3 regions of the Streptomyces sp. P9-2B-2 genome follow, and region 1 is predicted to be linked to each of the others. Evidence: riboswitches for the same ligand, from Rfam matches in the RefSeq annotation. Region 1 holds a riboswitch; each other region holds the start of a gene.
What was found. A riboswitch is a leader RNA that binds a small molecule or an ion and turns the genes downstream of it on or off. The one in region 1 is predicted to bind cobalamin.
Positions count from the first base shown of each region.

Region 1 (6,716 bases):
GTCGGCCTCGTCCACGATCAGCAGGGCGGGCGGCAGGCCGCTGAGCTGCTCGGCCGTGGCCTGATTGGGCGAGGCGGTGATCTCCGCGCGCTGCTTCGAGTCCGTGGTGTAGGCGTCCCAGAACCACTCCATCAGCTTGCGGCTGAGGTAGTAGCCATCGGCGAACTCGTCGTAGGAGCCGGTGTCCATGGCCGCGTCCGTGACCGGGTAGTACATCGACTGCTGCACGAAGGTGACGTCACCGCGCGCCTTGGCCATGAGGGCCAGCGCAGCGGTCATGTTGCCGCCGACCGACTCGCCGGCCACCACCATGCGTCGCGCGTCCAGACCCTTCGACGCCCCCTCGCGCGTGATCCACTGCGCGGTGGCGTAGCCCTGCTCAATGGCCACGGGGTAGTGGGCCTCCGGCGACGGGGTGTACTCCACGAAGGCGACCGCCGTGCGGGCCCCGACCGACAGCTCCCGTACCAGACGGTCGTGGGTGTCGGCGTTGCCCAGCACCCAGCCGCCGCCGTGCATGTACAGCACGACGGGCAGCGTTCCGGTCACGCCCTCCGGCTTGACGATGCGCACCCGCACGTCGCCCACGCGGGCCGGTACGGTGATCCACTCCTCGTCGACCGGCAGCTTGTCGATCGGCGCAGCCTGTAGATCGTCCAGGACCTTGCGCGCTTCGATGGGCTTCAGCTCGTACAGGAACGGGTGGTGCGAAGTCGCGTCGGCAAGCTCCTGCGCCGGCGGCTCCAGGACGATCGAGGCGGATCGAGCAGTCATGACAATGCTCCCTGTCACTACCGAGAAGCCCATGGTGAAGAGGGTCAGGCGCGTGACGCCCGCCCGGGGCCTCGGCGTCACCGCACGTCCGGCTTTCGGCCGAGCCCCTGGTCAAGCCCTCAATAGGGCGATACGCCCATCGTAGTGGCGGCCCTTGCGATCCTCGACTGCGGACTGATCGACCCGACCACCGGCGCCCAGCCGGCACTGGCGACCACCGGATCCGGATTCGGGCGGCAGATCAGGATGGCCAGCAGTCTCGCGGCGGTGTCTTCGCCGGGAGCGGGGGAGTGCCCGTCCAAGCGGGGGTTCGGTTCAGCCGGTGTCTGATGGTGCGGGTGGCAGGCGCAGATGTGCGAGGTCGTCGGGGACCGGGCTGGTGTGGGGCCACATGGGGGCGATGCCGGCGTCGGCTGTCGCGGGGGCGTCGGTCAGGCGCATGCGCTCACGCAGCCGGCCGTAGAAGTCGGTCGGTCCCAGCCGCGCGACGCGCAGGCGCTGCGGAGCCGCGTAGACACCGATCCAGTCTCCCGGGTCCAGCACACCACGCAACTGGCCGTCGACGCTCACCGCGGCCCGGCCGGAGTGGCCCAGGACGCGCAGGGCGACGGGTTCGTGGGGCGCGGCGACCACCGAGCGGTTGAAGGTCATGTGCGGAGCCACCGGGGTGAAGACGATGGCGTCAGCTCCGGGGGAGATGACGGGTCCGCCGGCGGCGAAGCTGTAGGCGGTGGACCCCGTGGGGGTGGCGACCAGGACGGCGTCGGCGGAGTAGGAGGCGAGCAGTCGGCCCGCGAGGTACACGCCGAGGGAGACCTGCCGGTCGCGTGCCAGTTTCTCCAGGACGATGTCATTGAGGGCGGTCACGTTCAGAGCCACCCCCCAGTCCAGGGCGGCAGCGCACTCGGGGCGCACCGGCGGAGGCGGCAGCGCGGGACCGCGGCCGTAGCGCAGCAGGGTCTCCAGCCCTTCGGGGATTTTCAGCGGACAGGACGCCCGCATCGTCAGCATCAGACGGGTCTCGATATCCACCTGGCTGCGATGGATGGTGTCCAGCGCGTACTCGACGTGGTCGGCCGGGACCTCGGTCAGGAAGCCGAGGGTGCCCAGGTCAACTCCCAGGACAAGGGCGTTGTTCTGTGCGGCCAGACGTGCTCCGCGGAGGAAGGTGCCGTCTCCTCCGAGCGTGACGATCAGGTCGGGGCTGCCGGCCGCGTCGACCTCCTCCCGCGCGTCCTGTCGTTCTCCGTCCTGACTCCACACATCGATGGCGACGCAACCGACATCCCGGCGTTCGCACCATCGCCGGACGACGTCGGCAGCCTCCAGGGCACGGGGACGTCCTCCGTGGACGACGATGCCCACCCGTTGCACGCTCACGTCACGTCCTCTCCGTCCGGGTGGATGGTCCCCGCCACTGGTGGCAACAGAAGGCCCGCCGACCAGGTTGTCTCGCGTTGCTCGCCTGAGTATCGGCCCTCGGTTGGAAGCAGCACTGTCGCCACGCGGCCTGCGCCGGGGTTCTCGGGCACCATCCCTCGGTGGACATGTCCCGACGGCCGGGAGGGCGCGGCTGCGTCCTCCCGGCCGTCGACGGAATCAGGAGCCGGAGAGCTCCGTTCGCACGGTACGGGCGGCGGTGACCAGGTTCTCCAGTGAGGCGCGGGTCTCCGGCCAGCCGCGGGTCTTCAGGCCGCAGTCCGGGTTGACCCAGAGACGCTCGGCGGGGATGGCCTCAAGTCCCTTGCGCAGCAGGGCCGCTGCCTCGTCGGCGCTCGGGACGCGCGGGGAGTGGATGTCGTAGACACCGGGGCCGGCCTCGCGCGGGTAGCCGTGGGCGGCGAGCTCGCGGGCTACCTGCATATGGGAGCGGGCGGCCTCCAGGCTGATGACGTCCGCGTCGAGGTCGTCGATGGCCTGCACGATGTCGCCGAACTCGGCGTAGCACATGTGGGTGTGGATCTGGGTGCGGTCCTGAACCCCGCTGGTGGAGAGGCGGAACGCCTCGGTGGCCCAGGCCAGGTACGCGGTGTGGTCGGCCGCGCGCAGCGGCAGCGTCTCGCGCAGGGCGGGCTCGTCGACCTGGATGACCGAGGTGCCGGCTGCCTCCAGGTCATTGACCTCGTCGCGCAGGGCGAGTGCCACCTGGCGGGCGGTGTCCCCGAGCGGCTGGTCGTCGCGGACGAAGGACCAGGCGAGCATGGTGACCGGGCCGGTGAGCATGCCCTTGACCGGGCGGTCGGTGTGCGACTGGGCGTACCGGGTCCAGCGGACCGTCATCGGTTCGGGGCGGGAGATGTCCCCGGCCAGGACCGGCGGGCGGACATAGCGGGTGCCGTAGGACTGCACCCAGCCGTGCTGGGTGGCGAGGTAGCCGGTGAGCTGCTCGGCGAAGTACTGCACCATGTCGTTGCGCTCGGGCTCGCCGTGCACGAGGACATCGATTCCGGCCTTCTCCTGGAAGGCGAGGACGTCGCGGATCTCCGTCCTGATGCGCTCCTCGTAGCCGGCGGTGTCGATCCGTCCGGTCCGCAGATCGGCGCGGGCCGTGCGCAGCTCGGCGGTCTGCGGGAACGAGCCGATGGTCGTGGTCGGCAGCAGCGGCAGCCCGAGGTGGGCGCGCTGGGCGGCGGCGCGCTCGGCGTACGGCTGTGAGCGGCGGCCGTCGGCGTCGGTGACGGCCGCCGCCCGGGCGCGTACGGCCGGGGCGTGGGTGAGGGCGGACGTGGCCCGGGAGGCCAGATCGGCGCGGTTCGCGGCGAGTTCGGCGGCGACGGTGTCGGTGCCCTGCGCCAGTCCCCGTGCCAGGGTCACCAGCTCCGCGGTCTTCTGCTTGGCGAAGGCCAGCCAGCGGGCGATCTGCGGGTCGATCTCGCGCTCGACCGCGGCGTCCAGCGGCACATGCAGCAGCGAGCAGGACGCGGCCACATCGACCCGGTCGGCGAGGCCGAGCAGGGTGCCGAGGGTGGCCAGCGAGTTCTCCAGATCGTTGATCCAGATGTTGCGGCCGTTGACCACGCCCGCCACCAGGCGCTTACCCGGGAGTCCGCCGACGGCCGCCAGCGCGTCGAGGTTGGCCGCGGCCGCGTCGGTGAAGTCGAGCGCCAGACCGTCCACCGGAGCCTTGGCCAGGACGGGCAGGGCGTCGCCGAGCCGGTCGAAGTACGAGGCGACCAGGAGCTTCGGGCGGTCGGTGAGGGTGCCCAGATCGCGGTAGGCGCGCGCGGCGGCGTTCAGCTCGGCCGGCGTGCGGTCCTGGACGAGGGCGGGCTCGTCGAGCTGCACCCACTCGGCACCGGCGGCCCGCAGATCGGCCAGGACCTTGGCGTAGACCGGCAGCAGCCGGTCGAGCAGGGTCAGCGGCTCGAAGTCCGCGGCGACACCGGGAGCGGGCTTCGACAGCAGCAGATAGGTGACCGGCCCGACGAGCACCGGCCGGGCAGCGAGGCCGAGTGCGAGGGCCTCCTTCAGCTCGGCCACCTGCTTGCCGGAGTCGGCGCTGAAGACGGTGTCCGGGCCCAACTCGGGCACCAGGTAGTGGTAGTTGGTGTCAAACCACTTGGTCATTTCCAGCGGCGCCACGTCCTGGGTGCCGCGCGCCATCGCGAAGTAGCCGTCGAGGGCGTCGGCCGCGACGGCGTCCCGGTGACGGTCCGGGACGGCACCGACCATGACGCTGGTGTCCAGCACATGGTCGTAGTACGAGAAGTCACCGGTGGGCACCTCATGGATGCCGGCGTCGGCCAGTTGCTGCCAGTTCGAACGGCGCAGGTCCTTCGCGGTCTCCAGCAAGGTGTCCGCGGCGACGCGGCCCTTCCAGTACCCCTCGATGGCCTTCTTCAGTTCCCGGTGCTGTCCCTGGCGGGGGTAGCCGTACACGGTGGCCCGTGCTGCCGCGGCTGCGGGCTTAGCTGTCACGGAACTCTCCTTCGCGGATATGTCTCTTGAAGTCCCGGGACGGAACGAGAAGCGCGAAGGGATGACGAACCCGACGGAACCACGGTGCGTTCGCGACGCACGTGTCCGCCTGGTATGTACGCCGACCCGCCCTCGAGGTCACCGGGATATCCGTCCACGCATGGGCGTGCACGGGCAACGGGCAGGTCTTCGGACTCGCGGGCACGCCTGCCGGAATCCTCCGGCGGGCATCTACTGGCCGTCGCTTCCCGAATCCGCGGCCCGGATTCAGTGCGTATGACGGCGGTCGTTCCCACTTACCGCTGCGGGGCAGTCCCGGATTCTCACCGGGTTCCCTCTTACGACGCGGCCCGTCTGGCGGACGGGGCGAACCTGTTGCCCGGCCAGCGTAGGACGCGGGCCCCCTATCGCACACCTCTGCTCACATGCCGGACTGTGAGATGAGACACCGGCGGGGCGCGGTTTGGGACGCGGCAGGGCGCGGAACGGCCTCAGTCATCCGTTCCGCGCTCCGCTCCGCACACCGCCCGGGTCCCTCAACCCGGCGGCGACCCAGGACCCTCAGCCCTGGTCGTAGGTGTGGAACCCGCGCCCCGTCTTACGGCCCAGCAGCCCGGCCTCCACCATGCGTTGCAGCAGCGGCGGCGGTGCGTAGAGGGGTTCCTTGAACTCGTCGTAGAGGGACTGCGCGATGGAGGCCACGGTGTCCAGCCCGATCAGATCGGCGAGCTTGAGCGGGCCCATCGGGTGGGCGCAGCCCAGCTCCATGCCCGCGTCCACATCGGCGGCGGTGGCGAAGCCGGACTCGGCCATTCGGATGGCGGCGAGGAGGTACGGCACGAGCAGGGCGTTGACGACGAACCCGGCCCGGTCCTGGGACCGGACGACCGTCTTGGCCAGAGTGCCGGTGACGAACTCCTCGGCGGCGGCGACCGTCGCCGGTGCGGTGTGCAGGGAGGTGACGACCTCGACCAGCGGCAGCACCGGGACCGGGTTGAAGAAGTGCAGCCCCAGGACGCGGTCCGCGCGGCGGGTGGCCATGCCCAGCCGCATGACGGGGATGGCCGAGGTGTTCGTCGCCAGGATCGCCTCCTCATCCTCGACGATCTTGTCGAGTGCGGTGAAGACGTCGGTCTTGGCCTCGGTGTTCTCGACGATGGCCTCGATGACGAGCTGCCGGTCGGCGAGGTCGTCAAGGCTGCCGGTGAAGACCGTCCGGGTGAGGGTGTCCTCGGCCGAGATGCGGTCCAGCTTGCCGCGCTGGACGGCGCGTTCGAGCGAAATGGCCAGCCGCTCGCGGGCGGCGCGGGCCGCGGTCGCATCCGCCTCACAGAGCACGGTGTCGAGGCCGGCGCGGGCACACACCTCGGCGATCCCCGCCCCCATCTGGCCGCCGCCGACGACTCCGACCCGCCGGATCGCGGGGTTCGGTGCGGCGCTCATGCCGTGACCTCGGCCCGCTGCACGAGGTGACGGGCGTAGGCGTCCGGGGTGAAGAAAGCGGGCAACTCCCTTGCCAGCCCGTTCCGTTCGAAGATTTCCCGCACCTCTTCGGTCCGTGCCCAGGGGTACTCGGCTCCCAGGCGGGCGATCTCCTCGTCAAGGAGGCCGAGCACGGTGTCCCGGTCGACGACGCCGTGGCGCAGCCACTGCCAGATCTGCGCCCGGGCGATCTCGGCGGCCGCCGCGTCCTCCATGAGCCCGTCGAGCGCCACGGCGCCGGTGCCGCGCAGCCAGGCGTCGAAGTAGCGCAGGGCGACCGCGATGTTGGCGCGCACCCCGTCCGCGGTGGGCGGTCCCGCGGTGCGCCGCACGGCGAGGAGCACGTCGGCCGAAACCTCGACGTCCTCCCGGGTGCGGTCGATCTGATGCGGCCGCTCGCCCAGCACACTGTCGAAGATCTCGCGGCAGAAGGGGACGAGCGCGGGGTGGGCGACCCACGTCCCGTCGAAGCCGTCCTCGGCTTCGCGCTCCTTGTCGAGCCGCACCGTGGCGAGCGCGGCCCCGTCGGCCTGCGCGTCGTG
Region 1 covers NZ_CP129126.1:498,530-505,245, reverse strand. The annotation lists gene QT196_RS02315 (alpha/beta hydrolase) at 1-774, opposite strand, end outside; gene QT196_RS02310 (NAD(+)/NADH kinase) at 1,090-2,154, opposite strand; gene metE (5-methyltetrahydropteroyltriglutamate--homocysteine S-methyltransferase) at 2,374-4,692, opposite strand; cobalamin riboswitch at 4,855-5,083, opposite strand; gene QT196_RS02300 (3-hydroxybutyryl-CoA dehydrogenase) at 5,254-6,135, opposite strand; gene aceB (malate synthase A) at 6,132-6,716, opposite strand, start outside.

Region 2 (6,716 bases), 2.3 Mb from region 1:
CGCGCATACGCCGAGCAGCCCGCCGAGGGTGAGCACGGACGTGAGGTGGCGTACGGCGGGCGGTACTTGGGCGCTGCGGCCGTAGCCGCGCGCGTCCATGGCCGCGGCCAGCGCCACCGAGCGTTCCAGCGCGCCTTCCAACACCGGCAGTCCGACCTGGAGGAGCGCCTTGAAGCCGCGGTCGGGGCGCCCGCGCAGCCGGCGGGCGGCGCGCAGCCGCTGGACGTCGGCGACGAGGTTCGGGGCGAAGGTCATCGCCACGACGACCGCGACGCCCGCCTCATAGAGCGCACCGGGCAGGGACTTCAGGAGCCGGGCCGGGTTGGCGAGCGCATTGGCGGCGCCCACACAGATGAGGAGAGTGGCCAGTTTGAGTCCGTCGTACAGGGCGAAGATCATGCCCTCCGCGGTGACCCGGCCGCCGATCCGGACGCCCTTCGCCCAGTCCGGCAGCGGCACTTCGGGCAACGTGACGAGGGTGTGGGTACCGGGGATCGGCGAGCCGAGGAAGAAGGCGAAGACCAGCCGGATGACGATCACGACCAGCCCGAGCTTGACGAACGCACCGTACGAGCGGGCCCACGGCGCGTCCGTACGACGCGCCGCGACGACATACCCGGCCACCCCCACCAGCAGCCCCAGCAGCAGCGGATCGGTGGTGCGGGAGGCCCCGGTGGCCAGGCCCAGCGCCCACAGCCACCAGGCGCCGGCGTGCAGCGCGGTGGTACGGGTCGCCTGCGGGGCGCTCATCCGCGTCGGCGGCGTGCCTGCCACACCGCCGCCGCACCCAGGGCGACGACGGCCGCGGCCCCGCCGAGCAGCCCGGCGGACGGCCCGCCGTCACCGCTTCCACTGCCCCCGTCGTCCCCGTCGGCACGGTCCTCCGCCGCTCCCGAGGACGGCGCAGCGGAGGACCCGGACCCCTTCGCCCCGTCCTTCGACCCGTTCACCGCGTCCGCGCATCCCGCCTTCGGATAGCCGCCGATGGCACACAGCAGGGCGTTGGCGTCATAGCGCAGCGGCCGGGCGACCGCCGCCAGCGCCTCGCCCGCCGAGGCGTCCTCCGGCACCTGCGCACACTCCGTCCTGGCCTTCGGCGGCCGCTCGCCGCCGGGCGCGTCCGCCGCGGTGCCGAAGTCCAGCACGAGGCCGATCCGCTTGCGGCCGTCCTTGGCGGGGGTGTCGCGGCAGATCGCGTCGAAGTCGGCGGCCGGGCGCGGCTTGCCCGCCCCGGCGGAGTCCGCGCCGACGGTGAAGCGGAAGCCCTCGACCGCGCCGTCGGCCGGCCGCTGGGTGGCCGGCCCCTCGGTGGCATACGCCCAGGAGCCGCCCTTGCCGTCCCAGAACGACCAGTAGCGGTACTCCTGCGCCTGCGCGGGCCCGGCGGCCAGGCCGGTGACCGTACCGGCCAGCAGCACGGCGCCGGCGATCCTGGTACGCCGCATCAGAGCTGATTCTTCTTACGGCTGCTCAGCAGGAACCCGATACCGGCGCCGATGGCGAGGCCGACGCCGATGACCCACCACACCCCGATGCCGCCACCGCCCGCGGCGTCGTCGGCGTCCCCGGTGTCCTTCTGCGCCGCGGCGGCCGGCTTGGGGCCGGTGGCGTTGAGCGCGGCCACCAGGTCGGTGCCGCCGAAGGAACGCGGGTCGGTGCCGGTGGCGTGCGCGGCCAGCACCAGCTGGGCGTAGGCGGCGGGCCCGTTCTGCTTGGCCCAGTCCGTGGCGTTCTTCTCCAGCCACTTCAGCGGCTTCGCGGCAGCGGCACCGTGCCCGCCGGCCGCCAGCGCCACCACGGCGTCGGCGGTGTTGCCGACATCGGGCTGCTTCTCGGCGCCCGGCATCGCGGAGAGCAGATGCTGTCCGTTCTTGTCGAGCTGCGCGACGAGGTAGGCGCTGCCGCCCGACGCGGCCCGCTCCGGATCGTCCTTCTTCGCGTCCCCGCCGTCCTTGCAGCTCAGCGGCTTGACCAGGGTGTCTGCCCGCTGGTCCGCGGGCGCGACGACGAAGCCCTTGCCGAGCGCTCCGGTCGCGGCCGCCGCGGTGGCGTCGGCGTTCGGGGCGGCGCCCTTGAGCTGGAAGGTGAACGCGCCGCGCTCGCCCTCCTTCGCGTCGCAGCCCAGCTGGAAGGTGAGCAGCCCGTCGTACGGGGTCTTGTCGCCCTTCTTCGAGGTCACCGACTGCGGCTTCTCGCCCGCCGCCGCGAGTGCGCCGATGACCACGGACGTGGAGTTGGCGTCGCTGGGCGAACCGGGCATCGAGCTCCAGCCGCCGTCATCGTTCTGCACCGACTTCAGCCAGCCGACGGCCTTCTTCACGGTGTCGCTGTGCCCGCCGAGCGCGGCCAGCGCCTGCACCGCGGCGGCCGTCTGGTTGGTGTCCCGCATGGTCTTGGCGTCACAGGGCTTGCCGGGCTCGGCGCGGAAGGCGGTGAACGCGCCGTCGGCGCACTGCTGCCCGACCAGCCAGCGCACGCCGGACGCGGCCGGCCGCACCCCCACGGTGTCCTGCGCCAGCAGCGCGAGCGACTGCCGCCACACCCCGTCGTACTGCGGGTCCTTGGTGCCGTACAGGCCGTCCGGCAGCTTCTTGGGGGACGCGGACGGGGCGGCGGCGTCGGCGTACGCGGCGGGGGCAGCGGCCGCGCCCAGCACCGCCGCGGCTGCCAGCGCCGTGGCGGCGCGGCGTGCCAGGAAGGCGACGGGGTGCGTCAGGGGGGCCTGGTGAGCCATGGAAGCCATGGGAGCCATCGGGTCGGTGCCTCTCGGGTCGGGTCGCGGCGATGTACGCAGCCGCGCTCGGCCGACCGCCCGCGCGACGATCCCTTTGGATCGCGGACGCGGTGGCACCGGGCTCAGCTCCGTATACCTCGACGGTGCCGCGCACCGGCCGTCCGTGCGGCGGACGGTTCCGGTGGCGGGAGCCTTGGTCGTGCCCCCTCGGGTGCTCCGGCTCGTACGGCCGTCCTGCCGGCCAGTCGGCGCGGTACGGGCGGGCCGTCCTCACGGTTGCGGGTCAGCGCCGGATTTCCACCGGCTTCCCCCGATCGGGTACGGATGAAGTTGTCCCGCACACCTTAACCGGCACCCGACGGGCGCTCGCTCGCACGTACGAGCCGACGAAATCCGGCACGAGCCGGGGCGGAGCGGCGCGCGAGCCGGGTACGGGACAGCGGCAAGACGAGAGGCCCGCCCCTCACACCGCCTGATACCGCACCGGATCCGACCCCGGCACCCACTCCGCCCGCCCCTGCTTCACCAGGCGGCGCAAATGGGCCTCGGCCTCCGAGACGGCGATGTTGCGAGAGCCGTAAGGGATCTGCTCCCACGGGCGGTTCCACTCCATGGCCACGGCGAGCTCCCAGACGGTGCGCGGCTCCTGGAGCAGGGCCCTGAGCTGGGCCAGCCGCTCTTCGTGGTGGGCGATGAGGTCGCGCACCCGGCCGCCCGCGTCGGTGAAGGCGTGCTGGTGGGCGGGCAGCACTTCGGCGGGGCCGAGCCGGCCGACGCGTTCGAGGGAGTCGAGGTAGTCGCCCAAGGGGTCGGCGTCCTCCCCGGAGCTCTCCATACCGTGCGGGCCGTGCGGGCCGGGCGGGCTCCCCTCCGCGTCCGGAGCTTCGTACAGGCCGATGTGCGGGGTGATGCCGGGCAGGAGGTGGTCGCCGGAGAACAGCCGGCCGAAGCCGGGCTTCCGCGCCGAGGGGTGCTCCTCCTCCAGGTGGAGGCACACATGGCCGGGGGTGTGGCCGGGCGTCCAGATGGCGCGTACCCGGCGTCCCGGCAGGTCGAGCAGTTCGCCGGGGTCGATGCCGCGGTCCGGCAGCGCGGCCCGTCGGCCGGGTGGTTTCCGGCCGTTCCCTGTGGCGCGGGCCTTCCGCAGCGGCGCCAGATGGTCGTCCGGTGCGCCCGCCGCCGTGAGTTTGGCGAGGAGGTAGTCGAGCCACTGGCCCGGTTCGGCCGCGCGGGTGCGGCGGACCACCGCGGTGTCGGCGGCGTGCATCGCGATCCAGGCGCCGGAGGCCTCCCGGACCTTGGCGGACAGGCCGTGGTGGTCGGGGTGGTGGTGGGTGATCAGGACGCCGTGGAGGTCGGTGAGGGCGAAGCCGCAGGCGGTGACGCCGGCGACGAGGGTGTCCCAGGAGTCCGGGTCGTCCCAGCCGGTGTCGATGAGCACCGGCCCGCGGTCGGTCTCCAGGAGGTGGACGAGGGTGTGGCCGAGCGGGTTGTCCGGGATGGGGACAGCGATGCTCCACACCCCGCCCTTGTGGTCGGTCACCTGCGCGGTCATCCCGGTCCCCTCTCGGTGTGGCATACACCCGGTACCCGGCCTCACTATAACTAGAACTGGTTTCAAAGCGGCTTGAAGTGCCCCTTCCGACAGGGCGAGTTGGGATTCGGTCGGCGCCGTGGACTCCTCCAACTAGAACTGGTATCAGTTCCTGAGGTGAGTGGCCTGATGCCTCGTCAACAAGTGCGCCCGAGGCACCTCGACAACGACAGCGAACCAGCAGCGTCAGCGAACCGGCAACGACAGTGAACCGGCAGGGACCGCCGGAACAGGCGGCCGACCCGCGGGAGGCGGCAGCGATGAGCGACCTCGTCGAGCACGGAAAGCTCTACATAGGCGGAGAGTGGGCCGATCCGGCCGGCCGGGACACGATCGAGGTCGTCTCGCCGCACACCGAACAGGTCATCGGCCGGGTGCCGCACGCCTCGCGGGCCGATGTCGACCGTGCGGTGGCCGCGGCCCGTACGTCCTTCGCGTCCGGGGTGTGGGCCAACGCCCCGCTGGCGGACCGGATCGCGGTGGTGACCCGTATCAAGGACGCCTTCGCGGCCCGCAGCGAGGAGATCGCCAAGGTCATCAGCGCGGAGAACGGCACCCCGTTCACCTCCGGCGTCATGGTGCAGTCGCTGGCCGCGATGCTGGTGTGGGACGCGGCGCTCACGGTGGCCCGCGACTTCCCGTTCGAGGAGCGGCGGGGCGGGGTGCTGGGCCCGCTGCTGGTGCGGCGGGAACCGGTCGGGGTGGTCGCGGCCGTGGTGCCGTGGAACGTCCCGCAGTTCACCGCCGCCGCCAAGCTCGCGCCGGCGCTGCTGGCCGGCTGCTCGGTGGTGCTGAAGGTGTCACCCGAGACCCCGCTGGACGCGTATCTGCTCGCGGAGATCGCGACGGAGGCCGGGCTGCCGGCGGGGGTGCTGTCGATCCTGCCGGCGGACCGCGAGGTGAGCGAGTACCTGGTCGGGCACCCCGGCGTGGACAAGGTGTCGTTCACCGGCTCGGTGGCGGCCGGCAAGCGGGTCATGGAGGTCGCGGCCCGCAACCTCAGCCGGGTCACGCTGGAGCTCGGCGGCAAGTCCGCGGCGGTGATCCTGCCGGACGCGGATCTGGACGCGGCGGTGGCCGGCATCGTGCCGTTCGCCTGGATGATCAACGGCCAGGCGTGTGTGGCCCAGACGCGGATCCTCGCCCCGCGCAGCCACTACGACGAGATCGCCGAGCGGTTCACCGCGGCCGCCTCGGCGCTCACCGTCGGCGACCCGCTGGATCCGGCCACCGAAATCGGCCCGCTGGTCGCCCGCCGTCAGCAGCAGCGCTCGCTGGACTACATCGCGCTCGGACAGCAGGAGGGCGCCAAGGTGCTGACCGGCGGCGGCCGCCCCAAGGGGCAGACCACCGGCTGGTACGTCGAGCCGACCCTCTTCGGCGAGGTCGCCAACTCCATGCGGATCGCCCGTGAGGAGATCTTCGGCCCGGTCATCTGTCTGCTGCCGTACGACGACGAGGCGGAGGCGGTGCGGATCGCCAACGACTCCGACTACGGGCTCTCCGGCTCGGTGTGGACGGCCGACGTCGACCACGGCATCGAGATCGCCCGGCAGGTGCGCACCGGCACGTACTCGGTGAACACCTTCAGCATCGACATGCTCGGCCCGTTCGGCGGCTACAAGAACTCCGGCATCGGGCGGGAGTTCGGGCCCGAGGGCTTCGGCGAATACCTGGAGCACAAGATGATCCATCTGCCGGCGGGTGCCTGATGGGGGACCGCTGGCAGGTGGTGGTGGACCGGAACGTCTGCATCGGGTCGGGGATGTGCGCCGCGGCCGCGCCGGACGGCTTCCGCCTCGACTCGGCGCGGCAGTCGCATCCGGCGGCACCGGAGACGGACGCCGCCGAGAGCGTGCTGGCCGCGGCCGAGGGGTGCCCCGTGGAAGCGATCACCCTCACCGTGGCCGACAGCGGCGAGGCGGTGTTCCCACCGGAGGAGTGAGCGAGGGCGGCACGGCCGGGGAGAGGCGAGCCGGGGCGCGGGGCGGGAGCCACGTGGCCGGGGCCCGTAGGGGGCGTGGGGCGGAGTCCCGTAGGGGTCCGGTGGGCCCCTTGCGGGCCAACTACCCACGGCAAAGGCGGGGTTAACGCGCGCGGGCCCGACAAGGCGGGGTGCGCGCGGGCCGACGGGGTGGCACGCGGCCCCCCGCCCCCGCCCTCAGCGTCCCCGTTCCCCCGAAGTGACCTCGATCAGGCGGCAGACCGTCTCGATGTCTATCTTCACCTGGGCGATCGAGGCGCGGCCCGAGAGCCAGGTGATCAGGGCCGAGTGCCAGGTGTGCTCGATGACGCGGACCGCGGAGAGCTGCTCGGGGGTGGCGGGGCCGTCCAGGCCCATCGCGTCGAGGATGATCGCGGTGGTCAGCCGGGAGACGGTGTCCACCT
Region 2 covers NZ_CP129126.1:2,810,507-2,817,222, reverse strand. The annotation lists gene QT196_RS12270 (CbiQ family ECF transporter T component) at 1-750, opposite strand, end outside; gene QT196_RS12265 (SCO2322 family protein) at 747-1,445, opposite strand; gene QT196_RS12260 (prenyltransferase/squalene oxidase repeat-containing protein) at 1,445-2,734, opposite strand; cobalamin riboswitch at 2,923-3,082, opposite strand; gene QT196_RS12255 (MBL fold metallo-hydrolase) at 3,198-4,289, opposite strand; gene QT196_RS12250 (aldehyde dehydrogenase) at 4,589-6,040, shown strand; gene QT196_RS12245 (ferredoxin) at 6,040-6,273, shown strand; gene QT196_RS12240 (TetR family transcriptional regulator) at 6,490-6,716, opposite strand, start outside.
Region 2: another riboswitch for cobalamin. It lies ahead of QT196_RS12260 (prenyltransferase/squalene oxidase repeat-containing protein); the one in region 1 lies ahead of metE (5-methyltetrahydropteroyltriglutamate--homocysteine S-methyltransferase).

Region 3 (6,716 bases), 2.4 Mb from region 1:
AGCATCGCGACGGTCCGGTCCGGGGCGGTCGCCGAGATCCGGATCGGTGACGGCAGCCGGCGCAACGCCCTCCCCGGCGAGGCCTGGGCGCGGCTGGCCCGGCAGGTCGGGGAACTCGGCGCCTGCCGGTCGCTGCGGGTGCTGGTGATCCGCGGGCACGGGGACACGTTCTGCGCGGGCTCCGACATGACCGACTGGGTGGACGCGGAACCCGGCTACGTCGAGGAGTCCTTCGCGCACATGGAAGAGGCGTTCTCCGCGATCGAGAACTGCCCCGTCCCGGTGATCGCCGAGATCCGCGGGGTCGCCGCCGGAGCGGGATGCCAGCTCGCCCTCGCCTGCGACCTGCGGCTGATGGCGGATTCCGCCCGGATCGGGATGCCGATCGCCCGGCTCGGCATCCTCGCCAGCCCCGCCTTCGCCGCCCGCATGGTGGCCCTGGCCGGACCGTCCGTGGCCCGGGAGTTGCTCTACACCGGCCGGCTGGTCGACGCCCGCACGGCGGTGGCGCTCGGACTGGCCGATCACCAGGTGCCCGAGGCGCAACTCACCGACCGCACCGGCCGGCTCACCGCTGCCATCGCCGAGCAGCCGCCGGCGGCGATCCACGCCGCCAAGCTGGCGGTCGGCGCCGTGCTGGGGCCGCAGCGGACGGCCACCGCCGTCAATCCGCGGCCCGCGGTGGCGCGGTCGTACTTCGGCCCGGCGATCGCCGCCTTCCTCGGGCCGTCCTCGACAGCCGCACCGGATCCGCCCCTCCCGCTCTGAGCAGGGAGGACGTGCGGCGGGCGGGAGGTGAGGGCCTCAGGCCCGCCGCAGGCGCTGTTGTTCGCCGTGGGGGTGCTGTGTATCGTCGGAACAGTGACTTGAAGTTTCAAGTAATTGTTCGCGGCCTCGCGGGGCCGGTCCCGACCTGCGAAAGAGCGGCTCCTGATGACGTCCCCCCTCGGCACTCTCGCGTCCTCCCGCCTCGACATCCCCACCCGCCACGCCCCCTCTCCGGCCGGCTACGACACTGGGCTCCTTCTGCTGCGCCTCGCGCTCGGACTGACCATGGCGGCCCACGGCGCCCAGAAGCTGTTCGGCTGGTTCGGCGGGCCGGGGCTGGACGGGACCGGGCAGTTCTTCACGATGAGCGGCTATCCGGCGGGCCGGATGATGGCCGTCGTCGCCGGGCTGAGCGAGACGCTCGGCGGGCTCGGGCTGGCGGTCGGGCTGCTCACGCCGCTGGCCGCGGCCGCGGTCGTCGGCACGATGATCAATGCCCTTGCGGTGAAGTGGGGCGGCGGCTTCTTCGTGCCCAAGGGCGTGGAGTACGAGCTGCTGCTGACCGCCGGTGCGGCGGCCCTGGCGCTGACCGGGCCCGGTCGCTACGCCGTAGACCGTCTGCTGCCGGTTCTGCGCTCCCATCGGACGGTCCACGGCGTGATCGCGCTGGTGCTGGGTGCGGTGCTGGCGGGCGGGGTGCTGCTGGTACGGAAGTGATGCCGGGGCGAGCCCCCGGAGATGGCCGCCTCGTCTCGTGTGCGCCGGAGGTGCGCTAGGGACGGGACGTCTGCCGACCGGATACCGGCCGGCAGGCCCTGGGCAGCGGCGGGGTGTGCGGGGTAGAGCAGAAGCAGGGGAGGGCGGCGGCGCCACGGCGGTGTCGCGGCCGGGAGATCGGAGAACAGGTTCCATGTCCGTACGACGTCTGAACCACGCGGTGCTCAACGTCCGCGATGTGACACGGTCGGTGGCGTTCTACACCGAGGCCCTCGGGCTGACGGTGGATGTCGAGATACCGGGGCGGGCCGCGTTCCTCAGCGCTCCCGGCTCGCTCAATGATCACGATCTGGGGCTGTTCGCGGTGGCCCCGGACGCGCCCGGGCCCGAGGCCGGGCGGGTCGGGCTGTACCACCTGGCCTGGGAGGTCGGCACGCTCCGCGAACTCGTCGCGGCCCGCACCCGGCTCGTCGAGCGCGGCGCCCTGGTGGGATCGACCGATCACCTCGTCGCCAAATCGCTGTACGCCAAGGACCCGGACGGCAACGAGTTCGAGGTGATGTGGCGGGTCCCGCGGGAGGACTGGCCGGGCCCGGACCAGCCGGACCGGCTGCTGCCCCTCGATCTGGCGGCGGCGCTGGAGCAGTGGGGGCCGGACCGGGAGACGGGTGCCGCGGCGGGCTCAGCGACCTGAGGCGCGGGACCGGCTCGGGCGGGCGAGGGACGGGGGCGGCTCGGGCGGTGGAGGGCGCCGGGCCGGCTCGGGCCCCCGGGAGGGCGCGGCCGGTGCGCGCGAGCCCGCACCGGGCCGCCGTTCCTCAGGTACCCGGAGCGGCCTGCTCCGGCGACTCTGCTCGCTCGGCTCGCGCCGCCCAGCGCTTTTCGACGCCGGCCAGACGCCAGTACGCCAGGGCTGCGGCCCACACCACCACGAAAAGGCCGACGATGACGAAGCCGACATTGTCGAGGTCGAGGCCGGAAATCCAGCCGGTCAGCGCGTCGTTGAGGCCGAGCTTGTCGTGCAGCACGGTCACCAGCTCGATGGTGCCGATGAAGAAGGCGACGGCGATCGACAGACCGGTGATGGTGAGGTTGTAGTAGACCTTGCGCACCGGGTTGGCGAACGCCCACTGGTAGGCGAAGTTCATGAAGGTGCCGTCCAGGGTGTCGAACAGGCTCATTCCGGCAGCGAACAGCAGCGGCAGACACAGGATCGCGTACCAGGGCAGGCCCGCCGCCGCACCGCTGCCCGCCATCACCATCAGGGTCACCTCGGTCGCGGTGTCGAAGCCGAGCCCGAAGAGGAAGCCGAGCGGGAACATCTGGCCGGGACGGGAGATGGAGCGGGTGAACCGCCCGAGGAAGCGGTTCATGAAGCCGCGCGCGTCGAGGCGCTGCTCCAGCTCGGCCTCGTCGTAGTGGCCGTCGCGCATCCCTCGGAAGACCCGCCAGATCCCGGCCAGCGCGATGAGGTTGAGGGCGGCGATGAGGTAGAGGAACGTGCCCGAGACCGTGGTGCCGACGGTGCCCAGGATCTGGTGCGTACGGGACTCGTCGTTGAGCAGTGTGCCGGCGAGCTGGGCGCCGCCGGCCACCAGGGCTGCCATCGCCACGACCACGCTGGAGTGGCCGAGGGCGAACCAGAAGCCGACCGACACCGGCCGCTTGCCGTCGGCCATCAGCTTGCGGGTGGTGTTGTCGATCGCGGCGATGTGGTCGGCGTCGAAGGCATGCCGCATACCGAGGGTGTACGCGGTGATGCCGAGCCCGACGCCGAAGGCCTGGCTTCCGACGGCGTAGTGGTTCGGGACCACGAGCAGGAAGAGCACGCCGAAGGCCACGATATGCAGCCCGGCTATGACGGCCATCAGGCCCGCAGTACGGACGGTGTCCTGCCGGCGCCAGCGGAACGTGGCGGGGGCAGGGGAGTTCGGGGTATCGGTGGACAGGGCCATCCGGGCGGTCACGCTCCAGCACCTCGTGGATCAGTTCGTGAGATGCCGTGGCCGGTCTCCTGGCTTGGGGGTACCACCCTGCTCCTTTAGAGCTTGGAGGAGGGTGTCCGCGTCCGCCCCCGCCTTCCCGGCCGCGGGCTGCGGTCAGTGGCGCCGCGGGCGCGCCAGGCGCCCGCGGAAGGGGTGGAAACTCCCCGATCACAGTGGCGAGGGCCGCTCCGGGCTGGGACCTCAATGGTCCGTCACCGGATTCCCGAACACCACGGCCCGGCCACTCTAGCCGCCACCCGCGCGGCGCGAGGTGTGTGGGGGTTTTCCGCCACCGGCGGGGGCACGGCCCGCGGCGGGCCGGTCACAGGGGGCCGGTCGCGGTAGGCGGCCCGGTCGCGGTGAGTCAGTAGTCCAACGACGAGAGGAACGCGTGCAGTTCGTGGTCGAAGAGCGGGGTGTTCTCCAGGTTGACCATATGGGCCGCACCCGGTATTCGGACCCTTCGGGCGCCCGGGACGGTCAGGGCTATCGCATGGGCGTTCGCGGAGATGTCCCGGCTGTCGAGATCGCCGTCGAATACGACCGTCGGCACCCGGATCTCCCCGAGGCGGTCGGCGGCGCCGACTTCGAGAGGCATGCCGGCGCCCATCCCGTCGGCATGGACCTCCACATTGGCCTCGGCCGAGGCACGCATCCGTTCGCGGAATCCCGGGTGCACCGCGGACGGCTCACGATGCGGCCCGTCCACCCATATCCGCAGGAAGTGTTCGACATACCGCTCCGCGCCGTCCGGTGCGCCGATCGCGGCCACCTGCTCCTTGATGTGCGCCAGGACGAAGGGGTCGGTGAAGGCGCGGCCGCTGATTCCCGGGGAGGCGAGCGCGAGGGCCGTCACCCGGCCGGGGTGGGCGAGGGCGGTGTCCAGCGCGACCCGCGCGCCGTGGGAAAGGCCGACGAGGACGGCGCTGGGGACATCGAGTGCGTCGAGCAGGGCACACAGGTCGTCGTGGTGGGCGAAGTCGCCGGTCACGGTGGAGGACAGGCCATGGCCTCGGGCGTCGTAACGGATCGCGCGCAGGCCGGAGTTGACCAGCCAGGTGAACTGCTCGTCCCACATGTGCTGGTCGAGCATGCCGCCGTGCAGCAGCACCACCGCGGGGCCCGAGCCGGCCGTCTCGTAGAACAGCTCGCCCTCGTCGACCGGCACGATGCCGTTGTCGATCTCGGACCAGGCGGTGATTCTCTGGGTCATTCTCCTGACCGTCCTTTGTGCATGAGAGGGGGCGGGGCGGGTCTGTCGTCGTGGCCTTCAGGGCTGCCGTTATTGCGGTTGCTGCTGTTACTGCCTTCACTGCGACGACTGTCCCGACTGCCCTGACTGTCGGTTTCCTCCCGTTGAACGCGCGAGCCGTTCGCCAGGTGCCGGAATTCCTCGCCGAGTCGGTCGAGTACGTGCAGCGTGGTGCGGACGTCCTCGGCGGGCAGGTCGGCGAGCCGCTGTCGCAGCTCCGTCGCCTCGAACTGCTGGACCCCGCGTATCGCCGCCGTGCCTTCGTTCGTGAGTCGGATCAGGGGGGAGCGACGGTGGGCGGGGTTCGGGGCCGTGACGACCAGGCCCAGCTCCGCGGCGTGGTTCACCCAGCGCTGCACCGGTTGGCGGTCGAGCCCCATCGAACGCGCCAACTGCGGGACGGTGCGGGGGCCTTCGGTGCGCAGGGCGTCCAGCAGTGCGTGTTCGCCGGCGGTCATGCCCGTGTCGGCGAGCTCGCGCTCCACCGCGCGCACGACCGTGCGGTGCAGGGGCCACAGGCGTCGGATGACGTCGTACAGCAGATCTTCGGTGGCGGCCGGCTCCCCGGCGCCCTCCCCCTCGGTATCCCTCACCGCAGCCCCCTCATGCCCTTCGGCGTCCCCGTTGGCGTCCCCACTGACGTCCTCATCGGCGTCCGTGTCGACCTCTTCATCGACATCCCCCTCAATGACACTTGTGATGTCATGATGACACCGCTGATGTCGTTTGGGAAGGGGCTTGCCGCGGAATGGAGTTGAGGGGGCGGATGGGTGGGATGAGGCTCGTGTGGTCGATGGGCGAGGAAAGGTGGACGGCGGATGAAGGTCGGTCTGTTGCGTGCGGTCGGGGTTGCCACGGCGGTCTACGGGGCGGCGGTGACCGCGGTGCCCGCTCTGCTGGCACGGCCCTCGGGGCTGGTCGATGCGGAGGGGCGGACCGGGCGGGCGACGCGCACCTCGCTGCGTCCGCTGGCCTGGCGGGATGCGGTGAGCGGGCTGGCGCTGGCAATGGCCCCGGAGGGCCCGGCGCTGCGCACGGCCGCGTATGTGCGGATCGCGGCCGACTTCGGGGACGCCGTTCTGCTCGGTGCGACGCTGCCCGGCCGCGACCGGAAGCTGGCGGCGCTGGCGGTGTCCGTGGGGTGGGGTGCGCTGTCGGTGGCCGGGCTGCTCGCCGGCGGGCGGCGGCGGGAGGTTATGAGCCTGCCGGCGGCGGGGCCTCTTCAGGTGTGAAGGTGATGACGAGGTCGGCGCGGTCGCGCGTGGCCGCCACCACCCGGGCGTTGGCCTCGTCCGAGGCGTGCACGAACCGCTCGGCGTCGGCGCGCGGACGCCCGAAGTGCTCATGGCGGTCGACCAGTCGCCGGACCCGCTCCGGGGTGTCCAGGTCCACGTACCAGACCTCGTCGAGCAGTGCCCGGACCCGCGACCAGGGGGCGGAGTCGAGGAGGAGGTAATTGCCCTCGGTCACGATGAGCGGGATGTGCGGTGCCACGGGGATGCTGCCGGCGACCGGCTCCTCGATACGGCGGTCGAACGCCGGGGCGTAGACGGCGCTGTCCGGCTCCGGTGCGCGCAGCCGCGCCAGCAGCGCCGCGTAACCGGCCGGATCGAAGGTGTCCGGCGCGCCCTTGCGGTCCGTACGGCCCAGGCGGCGCAACTCCGCCTCGGCCAGGTGGAAGCCGTCCATCGGGACGAGCGCCGCCTGCCCGGCCAGCTCCGCCACCACATGGGCGGCGAGGGTGGACTTACCGGCACCGGGCGGGCCGGTGATGCCGAGCAGCCGCCGCCGGGCGGGAGTCGCGGACTCGGCCAGCTGACGGGCGCGGGAGAAGAGGTGCCGGGGATCCATGGTGCCTCCATCGTGCCCGATCGGCGGCGCAGCGGCCGGAGGCGCTCCCGTTCGGCGGCCCGGCGCCGGGCCGGCCGCGTCGGCGGCGGCGGTGCTACCCCTCGCTCGCCGCCGCACTCCGCTCCTACGGCTCGCGCCCGCCG
Region 3 covers NZ_CP129126.1:2,849,674-2,856,389, reverse strand. The annotation lists gene QT196_RS12455 (enoyl-CoA hydratase/isomerase family protein) at 1-768, shown strand, start outside; gene QT196_RS12450 (DoxX family protein) at 934-1,485, shown strand; gene QT196_RS12445 (VOC family protein) at 1,679-2,179, shown strand; gene QT196_RS12440 (HoxN/HupN/NixA family nickel/cobalt transporter) at 2,304-3,452, opposite strand; cobalamin riboswitch at 3,472-3,720, opposite strand; gene QT196_RS12435 (alpha/beta hydrolase) at 3,835-4,683, opposite strand; gene QT196_RS12430 (MarR family transcriptional regulator) at 4,680-5,315, opposite strand; gene QT196_RS12425 (hypothetical protein) at 5,541-5,954, shown strand; gene QT196_RS12420 (nucleoside/nucleotide kinase family protein) at 5,917-6,573, opposite strand.
Region 3: another riboswitch for cobalamin. It lies ahead of QT196_RS12440 (HoxN/HupN/NixA family nickel/cobalt transporter); the one in region 1 lies ahead of metE (5-methyltetrahydropteroyltriglutamate--homocysteine S-methyltransferase).